Regions from separate parts of the Ensifer sp. 4252 genome, predicted to be linked through region 1. Evidence: riboswitches for the same ligand, from Rfam matches in the RefSeq annotation. Region 1 holds a riboswitch; the other holds the start of a gene.
What was found. A riboswitch is a leader RNA that binds a small molecule or an ion and turns the genes downstream of it on or off. The one in region 1 is predicted to bind cobalamin.

Region 1 (5,157 bases):
ATTGGCCTGGATCAGGCTCATCAGGCCCTGATAGGCCTTGTTCGGATCCTGGTTGGACGCGGCGCGTCCGACGAGTTTCATATCAGGCCACTTTTCAGCCATGCGGCCGACGAAGGCGGCGATCCGCTTGTCGTGGTTGTCCTGGCCGGGGTTTTCCAGAACGGCATATTCGCCCTTGCCGCCCATCTTCTCGGCGATCGCATCAGCGGCGTAGACGCCTTCGCGGGTGTTGTCCGAGGTGATGAACGAGATGCGCTTGGAGAGCGGCGAGTCGGCGGCAAAGGTGACGACCGCCGTGCCCTGGTCGATCGCGCGGTTGATCGGCTCGATGAACGGATCCGAGTTCATCGGATGGACAAGGATGCCAGCCGGGTTCTGCGCCAGCGCCTGATCGAACGTGGCGATCTGCTTGTTGACGTCGTATTCCGGGGTGCCGGTATATTCGGTCTCGCAGCCGAACTGCTGGCCGGCCTGCTTGAACATTTCATAGACCGGGAACCAGTATTCGACGCCCGATACCATCACGTTCATGACGTATTTTTCGCCGGGTTCGCAGCGAAACGGGTTAGCCGTCTCCGCGCTGGCGGGGCCAGCCAGAAACGTCGTTGCAATGACCGCCAGTGCGGTCGTGCTCAAAAAAGTGCGCACGCGTCCTCCTTGAGGCCGAAGCCCCTCCCAAAACCAATGGTGCCGTCAGAAATGACCGCTGATGTGTGAGTTTGCCGGAACTCCTCCTCGACTTCCGACTGTCGTGATTAAAACGACGCCCAAGGCTTCTGTCAATATAATTCACGCCATGAATAATAATTCATGGCTGGCTGTGTTTTGCCACCGCCTGTCGGCCTCACTCACTCGCCCATCGCCGCTGCAAGCGACGCGTTCGACGCGGCGGCTTCGGCAATGATCCACTCGCGAAACGCCTGGATCTTCTTTTGCCGACGATGACTTTGCGGATAGACCAGCCAATAGGCCCGACCGTCCCTGACCACATGGTTGAACGGTCGGATGAGTTTCCCGCTGCGAAGCTCCTCGATCAGAAAGGTCGAGACGACCATGGCAATGCCATGGTCGAGCAATGTGGTGGCCACATCCATCGCCTGGACGTCGAAGATCAGCTCGGTGCCATTGCTTGCCGGCGGCTCCACGCCGGTTTCGACCATCCAGCGCCGCCACCAGCTTGCATTACCGAAGCGCCTCACCTTGAGAACGTCGGAAGGATGCTTGAGCTGGTGTTTTTCAAGGAATGTCGGCGTGCAGACCGGCAGGTATTCGATCGGGAAAAGCGGAAACGCGTCATGGCCCGGCCAGTCGCCGTTGCCGCTGCGCACCACGAGGTCGATCGCATCGCGCTTGAAGTCGATCAGCTCGGTCGACATGTGCACGCGAATGCTGATGTTCGGATGGGCCGCCTGGAACGAGGCGAGCCTTGAGCCGAGCCAGCTTGAGACCACGGTCGGAAGCACCGAGATGTGCAGGTGATGTTCGGTCTTGTCGGCGATCTCTGAGAAGGCCGTGCCCAAAAGGTCGAGCGCCTCGGTCACCCTCGGCGCGAGCTGCCGTCCGGCGGCCGTCAATCGCACTTCGCGCGGCAGACTGACGAAGAGCGGCGTGCCCGTGCGGTCTTCCAGTAGCCGGATCTGATAGCTGACGGCCGCTTGGGTCATGCCGAGCTCCTGCGCCGCACGGGTAAAGCTCAAGTGCCGGGCGGCGGCCTCGAAGGCGCGCACCGCGCTCATGGGGGGAATCTTGCTCATCCGCTGAGATAAGCATTCTTTATGGCAGCATGCGAGAAACTGCTTTGCGCGAAACCACCAAAATCCTCAATTTTCTCGCGAACACATCACCGCAGAAATGAAAGGGTTAGCAATGCTTAGCGCACTGCGATCGATCATCCGCCATGCCCGGACACTGGCCAGGAGAGCTGCCGACGTCACGACAACCATCGATACATTCAGCGAATTCCAGCTTAGAGACATTGGCCTGACGCGTGACAATGAGCGCATTCTGGCGCGCGCCGGCGACATTGCCGTTCCGTGGCAGCGCGTAACAGATCCCGATCCCGGCAACGCTCCGTCGCCCCTGGTAACGGATGACGGCGTGGTTCCAGTGCAGACAACGTGTCGTGATGCCATGCCGCGACCTGCCACTGTGAACGGCCTACGATCGCAGATGAGTGAAAATAAAGACATATACATTTCTTTATACGATTGACCTGCCCGCCTTTGCAGGGCATTGTCGAGCAATCGTGGTTCTGCGGCTCGTCTCACGACGGGTCGGAGCTAAGAGGGAATTCGGTGCGGCGCCGCAAGGCGCCTATGCCGGAGCTGCCCCCGCAACTGTAAGCGGCGAGCGGCCGTCCAATGATGTCACTGAGGGAGACGCCTCGGGAAGACGGGACGGTTCGTGTTGACCCGCAAGCCAGGAGACCTGCCGCGATAGATAACGTCCACGGGCGGGGTGTCCGATGTGTCGCCTTTGACGATCGAGCCTATCTCGGTCGTGGATGCGTCGCATTCAAAGCCTTGCCCACAACCTTCGGGGTAAGGAAATGACCATCAAGACAGCCAATCTCGGCTTTCCACGTATTGGCAGCCATCGTGAACTGAAGTTCGCGCTGGAGCGCTATTGGGCCGGCAAGATCGACAGACAGGACCTGCTCGACGTCGCCGCCAAGCTGCGGGCGGAAAACTGGGCCGCGCAAAAGGCGCGCGGAATCCAGATCATTCCATCGAACGACTTCTCGCTTTACGATCAGGTTCTCGACACATCCGTGCTCGTCGGCGCCGTGCCGCCGGCCTATGGTTGGAAGGGTGGTCCGGCCGATCTCGACATCTATTTCGCCATGGCACGCGGTTCGACGACTGCGACCTGTGCATCCGGTGCGCATGGTGGGCCTGACAGCGGCAACCAGGCGCTGGAGATGACCAAGTGGTTCGACACCAACTACCACTACATGGTTCCGGAATTCACGGAGGATCAGCGTTTCGAGCTGACGCGAAATGCGCCGCTTGAAGCCTTCCTGGAAGCCAAGACGCTCGGGCATGCCACCCGCCCTGTCGTCCTTGGCCCGGTCACCTTCCTGAAGCTCGGCAAGGCGCATGCCGGCGGGTTCGACACGATCGATCTGCTCGAGCGGCTGTTGCCTGTTTATGTGAAGTTGCTGAGCGAGCTTGCGGAAGCCGGCGTCGAATGGGTGCAGATCGACGAGCCCTGCCTGGTGCTCGATCTCAACGAGCGGGAACGCCGGGCGCTGGCGCTGACCTACCAGACGTTCGCCTCAGAGATCCCGCAGCTGAAAATCATGCTGGCGACCTATTTCGGCGCGATCGGTGACAACCTGCCGACGGCCCTTTCGCTGCCGGTTGCCGGGCTGCATGTCGATCTGGTGCGTGCACCACAGCAGCTCGACCTCCTGCTTCAATCGGCTCCGGCGCAGCTAGTATTGTCGCTTGGCGTCGTCGATGGCCGCAATGTGTGGCGGACCGATCTTGCCGGTCTCTTCCGCCGGCTGCAGCCGTTGATCGAGGCGCATGGCCGCGACCGTATCGAGCTTGCACCGTCGTGCTCCCTGTTGCACGTGCCAATCGACCTCGATCTCGAAAAGGCGCTCGATCCGGAGCTCGTCTCCTGGCTTGCCTTCGCCCTGCAGAAACTGGACGAGCTCAGCCTGCTTGCCCGCGCCTTCGAGCCCGGTCTTGCCAATCCCGAGCAGGTCTTTGCAAGGTCGATCGCAGCCGCCGAGGCGCGGCTGACCTCGCTCAAGGTCCACGACCCGCTGGTTGCCGGACGCCTTAAGAACCTGACGGCAGCGGACAGCCGCCGCCAATCGGGCTTTGCGACACGTCGGCGGCTGCAGGAGGAAAGGCTGGCACTGCCGCTCTTCCCGACGACGACGATCGGCTCCTTCCCGCAGACACCCGAAGTGCGCCAGGCACGATCGCTGCATGCCAAGGGCGAGCTCAGCTATGTCGACTACCTCGCCTATCTGCGTCAGGAAACCGAGAAGGCCGTGCGCTGGCAGGAGGAGATCGGTATCGAGGTGCTGGTGCACGGCGAGTTCGAACGCAACGACATGGTGCAGTATTTCGGCGAGCAGCTTTCCGGCTATGCCTTCACCCAAAGCGGCTGGGTGCAGAGCTACGGCTCGCGCTATGTCCGCCCGCCAATCATCTTCGGCGATGTCTCGCGGCCGAACCCGATGACGGTGGATTGGGCAACCTATGCGCAGTCGCTGACGGACAGGCCGATGAAGGGCATGCTCACCGGCCCGGTGACGATGCTGCAATGGTCGTTCGTGCGCGACGACCTGCCCCGGTCGATCGTATGCCGTCAGATCGCGCTGGCGCTGCGCGACGAGGTGACGGACCTGGAAGCGGCCGGCATCGCCGTGATCCAGATCGACGAACCGGCGTTGCGCGAAGGGCTTCCCCTTAGGCAGGCCGATCGAAAGGCCTATCTCGACTGGGCTGTGGAGTGCTTCCGCATCAGCGCCTCGGGCGTCGGTGACGAAACCCAGATCCACACCCACATGTGCTACTCGGAGTTCAACGACATCATGGCAGCGATCGCGGCGATGGATGCCGATGTCATCTCCATCGAGACCTCGCGCTCGAAGATGGAACTGCTCGGTGCCTTTACCGATCAGGCCTATCCGAACGAGATCGGCCCCGGGGTCTACGACATCCACTCGCCGCGGGTGCCCTCGGTCGACGAGATGGTGCATTTGATCGAAAAGGCGACCGATGGCCTGACGCCGGCGCAGATCTGGGTCAATCCGGATTGCGGCCTGAAGACACGGCGGTGGGAGGAAGTGCGCCCGGCACTCGTCAACATGGTGCAGGCGGCACAAACGCTGCGGCAGTCCTTCACTGCCGGCCGGCGAGAGGCCGCAAACGCATGATGGGCGATAGCAATATCGAGACGGCGTCGGGGGAAACCCCGGCGCCTGCCACCTTGATCGACATCGTCTTTCCCGGCGACACCAATCACCATGGCACGCTCTTTGGCGGTGCGGGCCTGGCGCTTATGGACCGGATTGCCTTCATCGTCGCGACGCGCCACGGCCGCGTTCCCTTCGTCACCGCCTCCTGCGATCGTGTCGATTTCCGCGCCCCTGCCCGCATCGGCCACATCGTCAGCTTCACCGGTCGCCCGACT
Region 2 (5,157 bases), on a different contig from region 1:
GACGCCGTAGCCGACGGCAAACAGGAACAGAAGGAACAAGGTCGACTTCAGGTCGCCCGAAACCTGGATCCCCAGCTGTCCGATGACGACACCCGCCAGAAGCGTGGCGGTGACGTTTCCAAGGTTGAACCCGGCGATCTTGATAGGACCGATCAGGAAACCGATGCCGAGCGCAAGAAAGACGGCGACGGCAGGATAGGTGCGGAGTGTCTCAACGAAAAAATCTATTGGATTCACTGTCATCCCCTTCAGAAAGCTGGTTTGCCATTACTCGCATTCGGGACTTACGCGGACAGGCTGGATACTACGTCGCATGAGAAATTGTGTCGTCGGCGCCCGAAATATGGGCGATGCCGGCGTAAGTCGCTGTGCATCTGCTGAATGGCGCGATCACTTCCTTCGAAAGCACATCACCGATTGTGCCTCTCTTCAAGTACGTAACAGTAACGGATGGCGTTACCGGCTGGCGCCTCGGTGCTTTGGAAGGGCTTTCCCCCGGCGTGCCGAGACAGGGGAAACCAATCGCCCCCAGTTCGATACAAGGACCTTTCCGGCGCCTCCGGTGCCGTGGCGATTGATCATTCGGGCGGTGGCGGCTGGCGGGACCGCGCTATGCGGAAACGCCTTCCAGCGTCATGATCCGCGTCCTCGCGCAGCGTTCGCGGATCGCCTTGAGGCGTTGATACTCCGGCGAGTTGTACCACTCGAGCAAGGAGTGCATTTCCGGGAACTCGACAATGACGAGCCGATGCGGCTCCCAGTCGCCTTCGAGCACCCGGGTCGCGCCACCGCGGCCCAAATATCGGCCGCCATAACGCGCTTCCGTTGCCGGCACCTCCCGTATGTATTCTTCAAAAGCCGCGGCATCCGTGACCTCGACATCCGCAATCAGATAGGCAGCCATGGCAGATCTCCTTTCCACACCGGCACCATCGAAGAATACGCCCGTTGGCAGTTCCGGGCGAGTTCGCCAGCCAACTCGGCCGACAAAGGGAGGCCTTTGCCTCCCCTTCGTTTCGGGCCATTTTTTTGTTGAATGATGTAATGTTATTTCGTAACGATTGCGCATGATGAAAAGCCGCATGTTGATATGCCTCGGCCGACCTGTCCCGGCGGTTGTCACCTCCGCCGAAGTGTGCGACGAAGGCGGTGATGGTGCTGCAACCGCGACAATGCGGAAGCGGCTGAAAAGGGAACACGGAGCGGACGACCCTGATGGGGCCGAAACCGTGGCTGCCCCCGCAACTGTGAGCGGAAAGCGCATTCACACCATGTCACTGGCGTTCAGCCGGGAAGACGTGGATGCGCCGCGACCCGCGAGCCAGGAGACCTGCCATCGAACCGATCAACCACAACGGACGGGGTGTTCCGATGGAAAAGAACTGGTTTTTGCGCGACGGCCATCCGTCATCATGCCGCTTTGCCACATTCTCTCCGGACCAATCCGGCGGAGAAGAGATATGGCCAACCCGGTTTCCCGGCAGCACAAGATAACGGTCTGCACCGATTGCCGTTTCACCGGCGGCCCCTGCCGTCCGGGCGCGGATCTCATCCAGCGGTTGAACCGCAGCATTGCCGCACTCGGCGAGCCGCTCGACCGGGATTTCTCCATTGCCGGAACGGTCTGTATGGCGGCCTGCACGAGGCCCTGCACCATCGCTTTCCAGGCAACGGGGAAGGCGACCTACCTGTTCGGCGACATCTCGCCCGAGGAGGATATCGATGATCTTGTTTCTTTCGCCACGGCCTATGCCAAGCGAAACGACGGCATGACGCGGGCGGCCGAGCGGCCGCGCGGGCTCAACGGCAAGACGCTGGCGCGCATACCGGCAGCGCTGTTGGTCTCCGAAGACATCGGCGGGCTTTTCCAATGATGGCGCGGGGAGGGATAAGCCAATGAGCTGCACCGCGACAGGCGCCGGCCTTCGGGTCCGCGCCCTGGATTGGGGTCCGCGCCCGGATCTGCGGCTGGTCCGCGAGGTCGACTTTGCCATTACGCCCGGCAGCCGGCTTGCCATTCTCGGTCCGAACGGCGCCGGCAAGACATCGCTGCTGCGCTGCCTCTATCGCTCGGCCCAGCCGACGGCAGGCACGATCGAGGTCGATGGGGTCGACATCTGGGCGATGACGGCGCGCGAGGCGGCCAAGATCATTGCCGTCGTGCTGCAGGAAATGCCGAGCGATTTTCCCTTCAGCGTGCGCGACGTGGTGATGATGGGCCGCATACCCCGGCGGGAAGGCGTGAGCGGCTGGACGGCGAGGGATCGCGAGACGGTGGCGCATGCGCTCGAGCATCTCGATCTCACTCACCTTGCCGGACGGCAATTCTCCACACTTTCGGGTGGCGAGAAGCAGCGGGTGCTGATTGCCCGGGCGCTGGCCCAGCAGCCGCGCATCATCATCCTGGACGAGCCGACCAACCATCTCGACATCCGCCATCAGCTCGAAATTCTCGAGCTGCTGCAGACGCTGCAGCTGACGATCGTCACCACGCTGCACGACATCAACCTGGCCGCGGAATTCGCGACCGACGTGGCGATCCTGACGGAGGGTCGCATGACGGCCTTTGGTTCGCCCGAAGACGTGCTCAACCCGCAAGCGCTTTCCGCCGCCTTCGGCGTCACCGCCACAGCCCATAGCAACGCCGTTGCCAGCGGCGCGCGCTTTTCCTTTTCACTCGCTCGACAGGGATCGATGCCATCATGAAGACCCTATTTGCCAGTTCCGCCCTTCTGCTTCTCACGCTTGGCGCCGCGCCGGCGCTTGCCTATCCCGTGACGGTCAAGAGCTGCAACCGCGAGGTGACCTTCGAGGCGGCGCCCAAGCGGGCCGTTTCCAACGACGTCAACCTCACCGAAATGATGCTGGCCCTTAAGCTGCAGGACCGCATGGTCGGCTATACCGGCGTTTCCGGCTGGAAGACGCTGGACGAAAAGCTGCGCGAGGGCGTCAAGGCGCTGCCGGAGCTTTCGGAAAAGTATCCGACCAAGGAAGTGCTGCTCAATGCCGACGCCGACTTCTACTTCGCCGGCTGGAACTACGGCATGAAGGTCGGCGGCGAGGTGACGCCGGAAACGCTCGAGCCCTTCAAGATCAACGTCTACGAGCTGACCGAATCCTGCATCCACGTCATGGCCAAGGGCAAGCCTGTCATGGACGACATGTTCGCCGATCTCCTCAATCTCGGCCGCATCTTCGGCGTCGAGGACCGGGCGCAGGCGCTCGTCGACGGCTATCGCCGCGATCTCGACAAGATCACCACAGGCATCGGCGGCATCGAGCGCCCGACCCGTGTCTTCGTCTATGATTCCGGCGAGGAGAAGCCGTTCACATCAGGCCGGTTCGGCATTCCGACGGCGATGATTGAGGCGGCCGGCGGCGTCAACGTCATGGACGGTGTGGAGAAGAGCTGGACCGAGATTTCCTGGGAGCCGGTGATCGACAAGAACCCCGAGGTGGTGGTGATCGTCAACTATGGCGAGGTGACCGCCGAGCAGAAGATCGCCTTCATGAAGAGCAACCCGGCCTTCAAGAACATCGACGCCGTCAAGAACGACCGCTTCGTGGTGCTCGACTATGTCGAGGCGACGCCGGGTCCGCGCAACATCGATGCCATCGCGCGGCTTGCCAAGGCCTTTCACGGGCAGGCGATGTAACTGAGGCGTCAGCGGGGGCGTGCCTTGCCGCATGCTCCCGGGGCATGCCTTTTCGCATGTCCCCGCCCTTCCACTCCAATATCTGACCAGGGACGGACTGTGAAAACCACGACCGCCTTTCTCACGGCGCTGCTGTTGTTGTGCCTGACGATCACTGCCGCCGTGTCATTGGGCTCGGCGCCGATCCCGGTCTCGACCGTCTGGTCGATCATCGTCTCGAAGCTGTCGCCTGGCAGCGTCGACGTTGCCTGGTCGGCCGGCCGCGAAAGCATCGTCTGGGATGTGCGCCTGCCGCGCGTGGTGCTTGCCGGGCTGGTCGGGGCCGGGCTGGCGCTGACCGGCGCCGTGCTGCAGGCGGTGACGCGCAATCCGCTTGCCGATCCGCATCTTCTCGGCGTGTCCTCCGGCGGCGCGCTCGGCGCAATCATCGCGCTGCTGCACACCGGCCTCATCCTCGGCCTTGCCACCGTGCCGCTGTTTGCCTTTGCCGGCGCGCTGGTCGCGACCGCGCTCGTGGCGCTCGTCACACGCGTGCTCGGCAGCAATGCCGACAGGCTGGTGCTATCAGGCGTCGCCGTCGCCTTCACATTAACGTCGATCGGCAACCTGATGATTTTCCTTGGGGATCCAAGGGCGGTGCACACGGTGATCTTCTGGATGCTCGGCGGTCTCGGGCTGGCGCAATGGCCGCATCTTATTTATCCCACGGTGGTGCTGACGGCCTGCCTCGGCTATCTCGTGCTGAGGGCGCGCGAGATCAATGCGCTTGCCATGGGCGACGAGACGGCAACGACGCTCGGCATTCCCGTTCGCCGGTTTCGGCTCGTGCTCTTCGTCGTCACCGCACTCCTGACCGGCGTCATGGTCGCCTTTTCCGGCGCGATCGGCTTCGTCGGCCTGATGGTGCCGCATTTCGTGCGGCTGTTTGCCGGCAGCGACAATGTCCGGGTCATCCCGCTTTCGGCCTTCGTCGGCGCGCTGGTGCTGATCTGGGCGGACCTCTTTGCCCGCGTCGTCATGGCGCCCGAGGACATGCCGATCGGCGTCATCACCGGGCTTGTCGGCGGCATCGCCTTTATTGCCATTCTGAAGCGGCGCGCGTAAGGCATGGACACGGTGCGATTGCCGCCTATCTCTAGGGCCAATCTCGACCTACTGCGCGACATGAGGAGCGAATGACCCATCAAGCTGAGGCCTGCACCCCGGATGAAGTGCTGAAATTCTGGTTCGAGGAACTGTCGCTCGACCATTGGTTCAAGCCGTCGCGCGAGCTGGACGAACATTGCTTCCAGCGCTTCCAGACATCGCACCTCGCCCTTGCCAGAGAGATCGGCGACGTTTGGCGGGCGACGCCGGAAGGCCGGCTGGCGGCGATCGTGCTTCTCGATCAGCTGCCGCGCAACATGTACCGGGCGACGCCGCTTGCCTTTGCGACCGACGGCCTGGCGCTCAGGGAAGCCAAGCTCGCGGTCGGCGCCGGCGCCGACATGGCGGTTCGGCC

Region 2: it holds a riboswitch for cobalamin, as region 1 does, so the genes downstream of both, ABIE33_RS25300 (DUF1636 family protein) here and metE (5-methyltetrahydropteroyltriglutamate--homocysteine S-methyltransferase) in region 1, are expected to answer to the same signal.

Annotation. Positions count from the first base shown of each region.
Region 1 is NZ_JBNDIU010000005.1:146,322-151,478, reverse strand. Features, by position in the region: gene ABIE33_RS13860 (substrate-binding domain-containing protein) at 1-648, opposite strand, end outside; gene ABIE33_RS13855 (LysR substrate-binding domain-containing protein) at 849-1,736, opposite strand; gene ABIE33_RS13850 (hypothetical protein) at 1,867-2,211, shown strand; cobalamin riboswitch at 2,230-2,449, shown strand; gene metE (5-methyltetrahydropteroyltriglutamate--homocysteine S-methyltransferase) at 2,549-4,900, shown strand; gene ABIE33_RS13840 (acyl-CoA thioesterase) at 4,900-5,157, shown strand, end outside.
Region 2 is NZ_JBNDIU010000017.1:24,734-29,890, forward strand. Features, by position in the region: gene aspT (aspartate-alanine antiporter) at 1-237, opposite strand, end outside; gene ABIE33_RS25295 (DUF1330 domain-containing protein) at 611-904, opposite strand; cobalamin riboswitch at 1,137-1,352, shown strand; gene ABIE33_RS25300 (DUF1636 family protein) at 1,461-1,874, shown strand; gene ABIE33_RS25305 (ABC transporter ATP-binding protein) at 1,897-2,706, shown strand; gene ABIE33_RS25310 (ABC transporter substrate-binding protein) at 2,703-3,656, shown strand; gene ABIE33_RS25315 (FecCD family ABC transporter permease) at 3,756-4,760, shown strand; gene ABIE33_RS25320 (DUF924 family protein) at 4,832-5,157, shown strand, end outside.